Regions from separate parts of the Paracoccus sp. MA genome, predicted to be linked through region 1. Evidence: riboswitches for the same ligand, from Rfam matches in the RefSeq annotation. Region 1 holds a riboswitch; each other region holds the start of a gene.
The links. Region 1 has a riboswitch for cobalamin ahead of LOS78_RS09490 (DUF1636 domain-containing protein). Riboswitches for the same ligand answer to the same signal wherever they lie in the genome.

Region 2: it holds a riboswitch for cobalamin, as region 1 does, so the genes downstream of both, LOS78_RS21605 (TonB-dependent siderophore receptor) here and LOS78_RS09490 (DUF1636 domain-containing protein) in region 1, are expected to answer to the same signal.
Region 3: it holds a riboswitch for cobalamin, as region 1 does, so the genes downstream of both, LOS78_RS12965 (TonB-dependent siderophore receptor) here and LOS78_RS09490 (DUF1636 domain-containing protein) in region 1, are expected to answer to the same signal.

The regions. Positions count from the first base shown of each region.
Region 1 covers NZ_CP087598.1:484,392-488,363, forward strand. The annotation lists gene cobW (cobalamin biosynthesis protein CobW) at 1-513, opposite strand, end outside; gene LOS78_RS09490 (DUF1636 domain-containing protein) at 517-870, opposite strand; cobalamin riboswitch at 947-1,148, opposite strand; gene cobO (cob(I)yrinic acid a,c-diamide adenosyltransferase) at 1,186-1,797, shown strand; gene LOS78_RS09500 (DUF1801 domain-containing protein) at 1,802-2,218, shown strand; gene bluB (5,6-dimethylbenzimidazole synthase) at 2,222-2,845, opposite strand; gene LOS78_RS09510 (hypothetical protein) at 2,845-3,378, opposite strand; gene LOS78_RS09515 (CbtA family protein) at 3,447-3,972, opposite strand, start outside.
Region 2 covers NZ_CP087599.1:570,910-574,881, forward strand. The annotation lists gene LOS78_RS21590 (hypothetical protein) at 1-203, shown strand, start outside; gene LOS78_RS21595 (alpha/beta fold hydrolase) at 290-1,258, shown strand; gene LOS78_RS21600 (DedA family protein) at 1,213-1,791, opposite strand; cobalamin riboswitch at 2,047-2,238, shown strand; gene LOS78_RS21605 (TonB-dependent siderophore receptor) at 2,415-3,972, shown strand, end outside.
Region 3 covers NZ_CP087598.1:1,183,039-1,187,010, forward strand. The annotation lists gene LOS78_RS12960 (ABC transporter substrate-binding protein) at 1-421, opposite strand, end outside; gene LOS78_RS12965 (TonB-dependent siderophore receptor) at 415-2,319, opposite strand; cobalamin riboswitch at 2,454-2,668, opposite strand; gene LOS78_RS12970 (hypothetical protein) at 3,189-3,386, shown strand; tRNA gene LOS78_RS12975 (tRNA-Ser) at 3,786-3,873, opposite strand.

The DNA.
Region 1 (3,972 bases):
GAACACCTCGGACAGGGGCGTTTCGTGGTCGAGGCTGTCGTCGGCGGCGCGCTGCGCCTCGACGGCGGCCTCGTCCGGGGCGAAGCGGCCGGCGGCCACCGCCTCGGCATCAGCCAGCGCGATCACCCCGTCCACGGTGATGCGCGAGCGGATGGCGGGCCAGTCGAAGGCTTTCAGCAAGGGCTTGGGCAGGGCAAGGCCCGAGGTCTCGATCAGGATGTGGTCGGGCTTCACCGGCATCGCCATCAGCCGCTCCAGCGTCGGGATGAAATCGTCGGCCACGGTGCAGCAGATGCAGCCGTTCGACAGTTCCATGATGTTCTCGGCCGGGCAGTTCTCGTCGGCGCAGGATTTCAGGATCTCGCCATCGACGCCCATGGTGCCGAATTCATTGACCAGCACCGCCAGCCGCTTGCCCTGCGGGTTCAGCATCAGGTGGCGGATCAGCGTGGTCTTGCCGGCGCCGAGAAAGCCGGTGATGACGGTCACGGGGGTCTTGGTCAGGTCGGTCATGGGCTACCCAATCGGAGGAATGCGCGCGAGGCTGCGCTTGCGGAAAATCGTGACGCGCTCGCGCCAGGGCACGATGCCGTCGGGGGCGCCGGCATAGGCGGCGGCGCCGGCCAGGATCTCGGGCGCGTCCTCGGCCGACATGCGGCCATAGACATAGGTCCAGCGGCCGGGTGCCGACAGCGCGATGGCCGCGCCGCTGGCGCAGGCCGACAGGCATTCGACCGGGACGATGCGCACGCCGTCGGGGGCGCCTTCGGCGGTCAGCGCGTCATGCAGCCGCGCGCCGGGCACCGGCTCGCCCTCAAGCACCGGCTGGCCGGCGCGGCAGGTGATGCAGACATGCAGCGTGACTGTCATGCGCCCTTCATCCGTTGTGGCGGCAGGGCGCAGGGGCGCGAATGCCCCAAGCCCCAGCGGGAACACCCCGTCCGCCGGTCGATCCTTCTGCGCTGGCAGGTCTCCCGGCTTGCGGATTCGGGCCTTGGCCCACGGCCGCCCCGCCTTCCCGGCTTTCGCCAGTGGCTTCGGGGCGACCTCTCCGGTCACGGTCGCGGGGGCGGCTGCTTCCAGGCGGTTGCCTGTCGCATTCCCTCTTCGCCTGTCATAGGACAGGAACCAGCGCCCCCTGTCTGTGCGCGCCCGGTCCCGACTTGTCAAGCGAAGGAGTGCCCGATGCAGACCGACGACAACGCCCGCCACGCCGAGAAGATGGCGAAGATCAAGGCCGCCCGCGACAGGATGATGGCCGGGAAGCAGGGCGAGAAGGGGCTGGTCATCGTCCATACCGGCAAGGGCAAGGGCAAGTCCTCCTCGGGCTTCGGGATGATCCTGCGCTGCATCGCCCATGGCATGCCCTGCGCGGTGGTGCAGTTCATCAAGGGCGCCTGGGACACCGGCGAGCGGCGGCTGCTGACCGCGCATTTCGCCGATCTGTGCCAGTTCCACGCCATGGGCGAGGGCTTCACCTGGGAGACGCAGGACCGCGAGCGCGACATCGCCGCCGCCCGCGCCGGCTGGGAAAAGGCCAAGCAGCTGATCCGCGATCCCTCGATCCGCATGGTGCTGCTGGACGAGATCAACATCGCCCTGCGCTATGACTATCTGGATCTGGACGAGGTGCTGGCCTTCCTGCGCGACGAAAAGCCGCCGATGAACCATGTCGTGCTGACCGGGCGCAATGCCAGGCCGGAACTTATCGCGCTGGCCGATCTTGTGACCGAGATGGAGCAGGTCAAGCACCCGTTCCGCGACGGGATCAAGGCCCAGCCGGGCGTGGAGTTCTAGGAGCATGGAGAAATCGCAGGACAAGCCGAAGCTGCTTTCGGGCGGCAACCCGCAAATCCCCAAGGGCTATGGCGAGGCGCCGGTCCGCGCCTATATCGCCGCCATGCCGGGCTGGAAGCAGGAGATCGGCCAGAAGCTGGACGAGATCATCACCCGCACCGTGCCGGGGGTGAAGAAGGCGGTGAAATGGAACTCGCCCCTTTACGGGGTCGAGGAGGGGCACTGGTTCCTTAGTTTCCATTGCATGACGAAATACATCAAGATCGGCTTCTTTCGCGGCACGCAGCTTGAGCCGATGCCGCCGGTCGCCTCGAAACATCCGGAGGTGCGCTACCTGCACATCCCCGAGGGGCCGTTCGACGAGGACCAGTTTGCCGACTGGGTGCGCCAGGCCAGCCGCCTGCCCGGCGAGAAGATGTAGGGCTCAGCGCCGCTGCCAGTCCCGCGCGGTGTTTTCCTGCCAGCCCGCGCGGTGCAGCAGCGGCGTGTCGTCGGTGAATTCGGGCCAGCCGAGGCAGAGGAGTGCCGAGAACTCCCAGTGGTCGGGGGCTTGCAGCAGTGTCGTGATCCGCGCCGGATCGAGGATCGAGACCATGCCGAGGCCCAGGTTGCGCACCCGTGCCGCCAGCCACAGCGCATGGATCGCCATGGCCGTCGATTGCCGCAGGGTTTGCGGCATGGTGGCGCGGCCGAGGCCATGGCCCTCGGCCGGGTCGATCCGGGTGAAGACGGCCAGCCAGACGGGCGCGCGGTCCAGGCCGGCCAGCTTCAGCGCATCGTATTCCTGCCGCTGCCGGCCCTGATAGCGGTTGGCGGCCTCGGCATTGCAGCGCAGGAAATCGGCGCGGATCTCGGCGCGCAGCGCCGGGCTTTCGACCCGGATCACCCGCCAGGGCCGGGCATTGCCGACCGAGGGCGCCAGTTCCATCGCCGCGCGCAACTCGTCCAGCAGCGGCTCGGGGATCGGGTCGTCGCGGAAATGCCGCACGTCGCGGCGCCAGCGCAGGATGCGCTCCAGTGCGGCGCTGTCCTTGGGGCCGAACTCCATCAGGACGCCGCGCAGATGGCGCTGTCGGGCAGGCCCGCGGCCCCGGCGCGGATGGCGACCGGCCGGTCGGGCACGGTCAACTCGACGGCGAGCGGCTGGCCGGCAACCGTCAGCGGCCGGTGGTCGTTCGCGTTCAGCTCGACCCGCAGCCGGTCGCCGGGCGCGAGCGCGTCGAGGTGATGGGCCGGGCCGTAGAGCCGGGCGATCTTGCGGCCGTTCAGGTAAAGATGCGCGTGCCCCTCGCCGGGCCGGTCGGCCAGCCCGGCATGTTCGGGGGCGAAGCAGAAGCCGGGACTTTGCAGGAACAGGTTCCAGCCCGCGACGCTGTCGGGCTCCAGCCGGGCCGAGGCGGTGGCGCTGCCGGCGGGCAGGTCGATGGGCGCGCCGTGGTCATGCGCCGCGGCCTGCGCGCCATGGCCATGCGCGCCGTGGTCGTGGCCGTCCAGCGTGATGCCGTTGGCGGCGGCGATGACGAAGCCCATGCCGCCGCCGAAGATCAGGCCGATCAGCAGCATCGGGATCGAGCGATCCATGTCTGTCCCCCCGGTTCATGGAAAGGGCCGGGCACGGCTGCGCGCCCGGCCGGAAGGCTGCGGCCGGATCAGGCGGCTTGCGGAAGGGGCGCGCGCTGCCCCTCGCGCTGCCAGAACCAGCCGGCCAGCAGGCCGAGCACCGCCCAGGCCAGGGCGCCGGCCCCCAGCGCGCGGCCGGCGAATTCGGCCGAAAGCTCGGGCGGGACCGGGCCGGCATAGCTGTCGGGCTGCGGCGCGCCGATCAGATGCGGCGCGAGGATCAGCACGATTGCCACGCCCCAGGCCGCCCAGCCCCTGCCAAAGGCGATCAGCCACAGCGCAAGCCCGGTGGCCAGCGCCGTGCCCAGCCACCAGATGGCGCGGATCTGCACATCGGCGGCGGCGACGCCCGGCACCTCGGGGGCAAGGCCGAAGGCGGGGGCGAGCTGCATGGTCAGGTAGCCGGCAAGACCCCAAAGCAGCCCCTGCCGCGCCGTGACCGCATTGCCCTGCGATTCGGCAACCGCCATCAGCGCCACCAGCATCAGCCCGTAGCCGGCATAGACCAGCATGGTGAACAGCACCGAAAGCATGTTGCGGGTCCATTCGAAGGGG
Region 2 (3,972 bases), on a different replicon from region 1:
CCGGTGCCGAGATGCTGCATTTCTGGGCCGGCGGCAGCACGCTGCGGCAGGCATACGGTGCGTTGTGGAAACAGTATCGCTGGCTTTTCGGCATCGGCGATGCCATGCGAAGGCGTGGGGCGCGGCCCGTCGGCCTGCGCGCCATGATCCGGTTGCAGCGACAACAGGAGGCGCTGCGGCGCGTCTATCCCCAAAGCTCGTGAACATCCCTTGCGCAGCTGCGCGCCGGGCGAGACAATCCCGCCGTCGAGCGGTGCGGCGGCTTCAGTCCTCCGCAAAGGAGCCTTGCATGATTCCCGATCTGCCCATCTGTCCGCCCCCCGGCCAAACCATCGTGATCCCCGCGCCGGAACAGACGCTGGCCGAAGGGGCGCTGGGTTTCGTGCTTGAGCCGTTCCAGCCGTTGCGCGAACAGTTCTCGGCGATCACCGGCATCGGGCTGGAACCCGACGACGCCTGGCCCGGGGAACAGGGCCGCACGGTCCGGCGAATGCGGCTGGCGCGCGGGGACGGGCAGGCCCGACTGGGCTATCTGGCGGCGGGCCAACCCGGCGGGCGGCGGGTGATCTTCCTGCATGGCAGCCCCGGCACCGCCGAGGAATGGGACCGCTTCCTGTTGGACGTTCCGGTCGGGCAATATCACATGGCCGTGGACCGTCCCGGCTTCGGCGCCAGCGGGGAAAAGCCCGAGCCCGATCTGGCCGGTCAGGCCGCCGCCGTCGCCCCGCTTCTGACGGCGGGCGGGACCGGAGCCGCGGTATTGGTCGGCTATTCCTATGGCGGCCCGGTTGCGTTGCGGCTTGCCGCCGACTATCCCGACCGGGTTGCGGGGGTTCTGCTGATCGGCGGCGCCGCCGATCCGGAGCTGGAGGAAACCCATCCCCTGCAGCAACTGGCCGCGCTTGATTTCTTTGCCGGGCTTCTGCCCACGGAACTGGCCAACGCCAATGCCGAGCTGATGAATCTTCGGCCCGGGCTTGAAGAGCTGACCCCCGACCTGGCGCATGTCACTGCCCCCGTCACCATCGTCCAGGGGCTGGCCGATACGTTGGTGCCGCCTGAAAACGTGGCCTTCCTGCAGGCGCATTTGCCCGGCAGTCCCGGCCCGCGGCTGATCCTGATCGAAGAGGCCGACCATTTCCTGCCCTGGACGCATGCCGACCTGCTGCGCGCAGCTCTGGCTTGCGTCATCGGGGACGGAAAGTCGTCGTCTCAGTCGCCCGAGCGCCCCCCCTCGTCCTTGTCCGAGGCGAAATAATAGACCGTGAAGCGGTGGCTCAGCCAGACCGCGCCGATCACCAGCCCAACCATGACCGGCCAGGCCCAATTGCCCAGCAGATCGAACAGGACCAGGTTGAGGCCGAACGCCCCGAAGAACAGCGCCGCCGTATATACTGCCGCGACCACGCCGTTCACGATTGCGAAACGGCGAAAATCGACGCGCAGGAAACCGCTGGCCATGAAGACCGGAGGCAACAGCCGTGCCAGCAGCGCCGCCGGCAGGACGCCGCGATCCAGCAGCCGCCGTCCCCGCTCCAGCATCTTGCCGTCCACCCAGCGCCGGACGAGACGGTTGCTTCCGGCCAGCGCGCCGATCCCGTAAAGGGCCCAGTCGCTGATGATATTCCCGGTTACCAGCGCCACCAGGGCCAGTCCGGTGCCGATCTCTCCTGCGGCGGCCAGTGCCGCGCCGGCGATGATCGCCCCTTCTTCCATGACAAAATTCGCAAGAAACAGCAGCAAGGCCAATATCAGCGGATTGCCCAGATATTGTTCGATAAGGGCTTCCACCGCGCGGAGTCTCCTTGGGGCGAGGGGCGGGACAGATCAAGCTAAGGACACCCACCCGCAAACGCAAGCCACAAGGCTTGCGCCGGCGACACGCATGGCGCCGAACGCATCCAGATCGCGCGATGCCCAGAGGCACTCGGCCCCCGGGGTGACGTCGATCTCCTCATCGATCTTGCCGCGATATCAAGCGCACTGCCACCAGGCGGGAAAAAGCAGATACTGCCCATCTAATCTGTTTATTTGACAACTCCCTTGTGCTATCCGGTCGCCGACGGTGCCCCGCAAGGGGTGAAAAGGGAATGCGGTGAGGGAAACCGATGCCGCAGCTGTGCCCGCAACTGTAACCGGGAGCGACCCGCATATGCCACTCTGCCCCAGGGCGGGGGAAGGCGCGGAACTCGCAAGGAACCGGAAGCCAGGAGACCTGCCGTCGCTGTCGCCCATCCCGCGGCCGGGACAAGCCGAGGGTGCGGATTTCCGCTGCGGTGACCCATGTGGATCGAAGGCAGCGGTATGTGCGATGCGACCGATAGAATCTGAACTCGCGCGCGCGGCGGAAGAACCGTCGCGGCAATGCCTTCGTATCCGGCTTCCCTTCCCGTTGAACGAGGATAAGTGCCGAAATGAAGGTCCGCCATATCATTCCCGTGCTGTTGGGCACGACCCTTGCCGTCCCGCCTGCCACCGCCGAGGACGCGGTGACGCTGGATACCATCGTCGTCACCGCCTCGCGCGCCGACCTGCCTGAACGCGCCATCGGCAGCGCCGTCACCGTCGTGACCGAGGAGCGCGCCCGCCGCGAACAGGCGAAGCGCATCACCGACCTGCTGCGGGACGTGCCGGGGGTTCAGGTCTCGCAGGACCGTCCCGGTGCCTGGACCAGCATCAGCATCCGGGGATCGGATAACGGCCAGGTGCTTGTCCTGATGGACGGGGTCCGGCTTGGCGATCCGTCCTCGACCGAGACGGCGTTCCAGTTCGACCATCTGGATGTCGAGGGCATCGACCGGATCGAGGTGCTGCGCGGCAACCAGTCCTCGCTTTACGGATCGGACGCGATCGGCGGCGTTGTCAACATCATCACCAGGCGCCCGGTCCAGGACGGCTGGCGGCTGTCCAGCGGATTGGAGCTTGGTCCGGACGGCTGGCGCCGGGCCACCGCGACCCTGCTATGGAAAAGGGGCGATCTCGACGCCCGGGTCAGCGGCTTTTCCACGCATTACGACGGCCCGTCGCAGGCCGATCCGCGCACCAGCCCGGTTCCCGGCCCCATGGACAACGACGCCCATCGCGGCAACGGGATCGGCACGGCACTGGGCTGGCAGATCGCGCCGCAGTTGCGGGCCGAACTCACGGGCCTGCGCAGCGATACGCGGCACGAATACGATTCGCCGCCCAGTGACGGCAGCGATACGGTCGAAAAGGACGAATGGAACCTGGGCGCGCGCATCCTCCATGAAAGCGCCGACCGGACCCTGCGGCAGACGCTCAGCTGGGGCCGCTACAATGCCCGGCGAACCTATCATACCGGCTTTTCCCGGCCCGAGGGCGATGTCTACGACGGCACGCTGACCCGCTATGGCTACGACGTGACCTGGAAGCCGGCCGAGCCATGGTCGCTTGTGGGCGGCGTCACGCGCGAGAAGGAAGAAACCCTCCAGATCACCAATTATACCGGCAGCTTCATCGCCAGCAACGCCACCACCGCGCTCTTTACCGAGGCGGCCTGGCGTCCCGACGCCCATCTGACCCTGACCGCCGCGCTGCGCCGCGACGACAATGATCAGTTCGGCACCTTCAACACATGGCGGCTGACCGGGGCCTATCTGCTTTCCGCCAGCGGCGCGGCGGATGTGAAGCTGCGGGCCAGCTATGGCACCGGTGCAAAGGCGCCGGGGCTTTATCAGCTTTACGATCCGACCTATGGCAATCCCGACCTTACGGCACAGCGCAGCCGCGGCTGGGACATCGGCGCGGATGTCTATTGGCCGGATGCCGGGCTGGAACTGGGCGCGACCTATTTCCAGAACCGGGTCGAGGACAAGATCGCCTGGGGCCTGCGCGAGGACGGCAGCTATGGCTATTACATGGCCGGCCGCACGCGCGAGAAAGGCATCGAGCTGTCCTGGCAGGCCGAAATCCTGCAAGACCTGCTGATCCAGCACAACCACACCTGGGTTC
Region 3 (3,972 bases), 700 kb from region 1:
CCGCCTCGCGGCCCAGCACCTCGCCCATGCGGCGGATATTGGCGCGGATGCCGGCAATGTCGGTCTCGACCGGGAAGACCTCGACCGGGACGTCCAGCCGCTGCAACAGCCGGATCGTCCCCGATGCGGTCCAGCCGCCGGCCAGCACCAGATCGGGCCGCATCAGGACGATCTCCTCGGCCAGGCCGTGATTGACGGGCAGGCGCGCGGCCTCCTCGGCCATGGCCGAGGCGGTCGGATCCTGCGCCAGATACGAGACCGAGACCAGGTGCCCCGGCGCCGCCAGCAGCATCGCCAGCTGGTCGGTGCAGAGGTTCATCGACAGCACCCGGCGCGGCGGATCGGCCGCGGCGGGCTGCAGGAAGCCGGGCAGGGCCAGGCCGGCCAGCAGGCAGGCGGCAAGGCCGAGCCGCCCTACCATTGCGCCGTCACCCCGGCATAGAGGGTGCGGCCCTGGCCGTAATAGCCCCAGGCCTCGGAATAGTCCCGGTCGAACAGGTTCACGACGCGGCCGGTCAGCCGGACATTGCCGGTCAGGTCATAGCCGGCGGCCAGGTTCACGGTCACGTAATCCGGCAGTTCGGTGGTGGGCGGGGTCCAGTTGCGGAACCATTCCGTGCCGTAGTTGCCCGCGACATAGCGCAGATCGGCGGTGACCGAGCCGCGGCCCTGCGCGAAGCCGGCCGTGGCACGCAGCCCCAGCAGGTGGCGGGGCTGGCCGGCGATGGGTTCGCCTTCCGCGGTCTGCGCATCGGCATAGGTATAGTTCGCGCCGAAGCGCAGCCGGTCGCTTGCCTGCAGATCCAGTTCCAGCTCGAATCCCTTGCGGGTACTGGTGCCGGCGATGTTCGTCGAGGTTTCCCCGGCCCCGGCGATCATGTCCTCGACCTTGCTGGTGAACAGGGTCGCCCCCAGCCGGCCCCTTCCGGCGGCAAAGCCCAGATCGGCGCCGATCTCATAGCCGCGGCTGGTCTCGGGCAAGAGGTCCGGGTTGCCGCGATAGGTGCCGGGCGTATAGCCGTAAAGCTCGAACATGGTGGGGTTGACGATGGCCTTGCCGGCGGCCGCGCGCAGGCGCAGGTCGCGGTCGGGCATTTGCCACGCGCCGGCGACGTTCCAGGTGGTGGCGTTGCGGAAATCCTCGTTGAAATCGCGCCGCAGGCCGGCCTGGATGCCGATCCCGTTGTCGAACCGGCCCTGATATTCCAGCGCGGCCGATCTCGTATCACGCTCATACCGGCCGCCCGGTGCGAAGGAGGCCTCGTAGATATCTCGTTTCTTCTGCAGCGCGACATTCAGCTTCTGCGCCGAGTTGCGGGCATCGCCGCCATCAAGCGCCCATGTGCCGGTATATCTGAGATCCCGCAGCCGCGAGGCGTCGTCGTAATCCGGCCGGCCGTCGTAGAAATGCGCGGTGGCCTGGTTGCTGCCCGAAAGGGCGAAGCGGTTCAGCAGCCGACCCCCCAGCGCCTCGGCTTCGAGCCAGAGCGAGCCGTAGGTCTCGTCCCGGTCGGCGGTCCATGGCTCGTCCCGCAGGTATTCGTCGGGCGAGGCGACGAAGGACACCGATTCGTCATAGCCGTATTCCTGCCAGCTGCGGCGCAGGGTGAAGCCGGCGGTTACCGCCTCGCTGATGTCGTATGAGCCGCCGAGGGTCAGGCTGTCGCGGTCGTTGAACTCGGTATCGCCGCCCGGCGTGCGCGAGGCGTCCTCGCCATCGGTATGGCGCGTCGCGGCCGAGAGGCTGATCTGGCCGCGCGCGCCCATGGCGCGAAGATGGGCGCTGGCGGCGCGGGTGCCCTGGCCGCCGATCTCGACCCCGCCGCCATAGCTCAGCCCCGGGGCATTGGTGCGGCGGGTGGTGATCGCGATCACCCCGGCGGCGGCATTGGCGCCGTAGATCGTCGATTGCGGGCCGCGCAGCACCTCGATGCGCTCGACATCCTCGGTCAGCAGGCCGCCGAACACATAGTCGCCGCTGCCGGGGGCATTGGCCTCGACCCCGTCGATCAGCACCAGCACGTGATTGGCTTCGCCGCCGCGGATGCGGACCTTGGTCAGGGCCTCGCCGGTCGAGGTCACGGCCAGGCCGGGCAGGTCGCGCAGCGCGTCCTGGACGGTGACGAAGCCGCGCTCTTGCAGATCCCCGGCGGTCAGGATGCTGTGGGCGCGGCCATAGGCGCTTTCGGCGACCGGCGACAGGCCGCCCGACAGGATCACGGGGTCGAGCATGACGGGCGCCTGGCTCTCCTGGCCCGTGGCGGCGGCGGGAAGGAGCAGGGCGGCGGCGGCCAGCAGAGAGACCGGGGTTCTGAACATTCCAAAGCCTTTCCAGCACGGGGCCCGGCCCCGCGATTTGCAGAACTGCCCTGCGGACAGGCCCGACAGCCCGGCCGCGGGACGGCGACTGTCACCTCTGCGGAACGGCCGCTTCCCGGGCGCGCCCCGCGCCGGAAATGGGTGATCGCTGCGGCAGGTCTCCTGGCTTGCGGATCGTTGCTCGGGCCGGCCTTCCCGGGGGTTGCCCAGTGGCGCCTGCGGCCTTCGCTCACCGCATACAGTTGCGGGGGCAGCCCCGGCCTTGCCCTGGCCGTCTTGCGGCCGGCGGGCGCACCGGTGTTCCCTTTTCATCCGGCATGGCGCCGGAACCGTAGCGGCCTTGCATTGCCGCAGGGCGCCGCGGGCTGTCAAGCGCCAATCCGGTGCCGCCGCGGGGCCGCGACAATCCGCCGGGTGGGGACCGGGCCCTGAAGCCCGCCGCGCGGGGGCAAGGACGCTTTGGTGCCGGAGGGATCGGTACCCCTCTGCCTGCTGCGGGATGGAACCGGCGGAATCCGCCCGCCTGCGGCGCGGGAAGGCGCCGCCTGCCGGAAAGCGGCCGGAATCGGGAATCTGCCGCGGGCTCCGCGCCGGCCCGAGAACCTCGCCACTGCCGGAGGGCGCGGCCGGGCGCCGGCCACGGGTGGCACGGGCGTGCCGCGCATTCCTGAGCGTTTTCCACGGGACGCAAAACCCGAACCCGACAGTTCGCATCAGGAAAATGTCACCGAGGAATTCTGTCAACTATATGTTTTTGCTAGATTATTCGTTGACCTTCCGCCAATCCCTCTCTATATCCGGCTCAAGGTCGCCAGCCAGCGGAAAGCCAGCCAGCCACCACAGGACCCAGCCAGACAGGAGAAACCAACATGGCAAAGACCGCTTGCAACGCCTGCGCGTTCTATGAGGATCACGTCGCCAACTCCGCCAGCACGCTTTCGGATTCCGGCCTGTGCCGCGCCAACCCGCCGGTCACCCAGAAGGATGCGGATACCAGGGGCTATTGGCCGGTCGTCAAGTCGAACGACTGGTGCGGACAGTTCGCCACCAGCTTCGCGGCCGAGTGAAGCGTCGCCACCGACGTTGCAAGGCAGCCTCCGGGCTGCCTTTGGCGTTTCGGGGTCGTGCACCGACCCCGTCCATCTCGGCACGGCAGGCCGGATCGGCGGCGTCGGTCAGATTCGCTGGCTGAAGGTGGGGATGGGCGTGACGCGCCGCACGGTGATGAACTGGATCGCAGCCGGGCGGATCGAAAGCAGCCGGCACGGGCAGCCGTCCTGGTGCGCTCACGGCCCTGCGACAGATCGCGCGGGCGGGGCAGGGGCTGGCTCTGATCCATTCCAGCGCGTGGCGCATCCGCATCACTCACGACCGCAATCGGCAGCAGCCAACCGCAGACATAAAGGCGGGCATGATGGCGGGCATGCCGCCGAATGGCGGTTTTTCTTATAAATATCAATTGATTATGGCGGATGGAGTGGGATTCGAACCCACGGAACCTTTCGATTCGCTGGTTTTCAAGACCAGTGCCTTAAACCACTCGGCCATCCATCCGCATCAAGCCCCCAGGCCGGCGCTCCTGCCGGGCAAGGCATGGCAACGGCTTGCCGCTTGCGACGTTCACAGACCCGACATGAAACCGGAAGTCAAGCC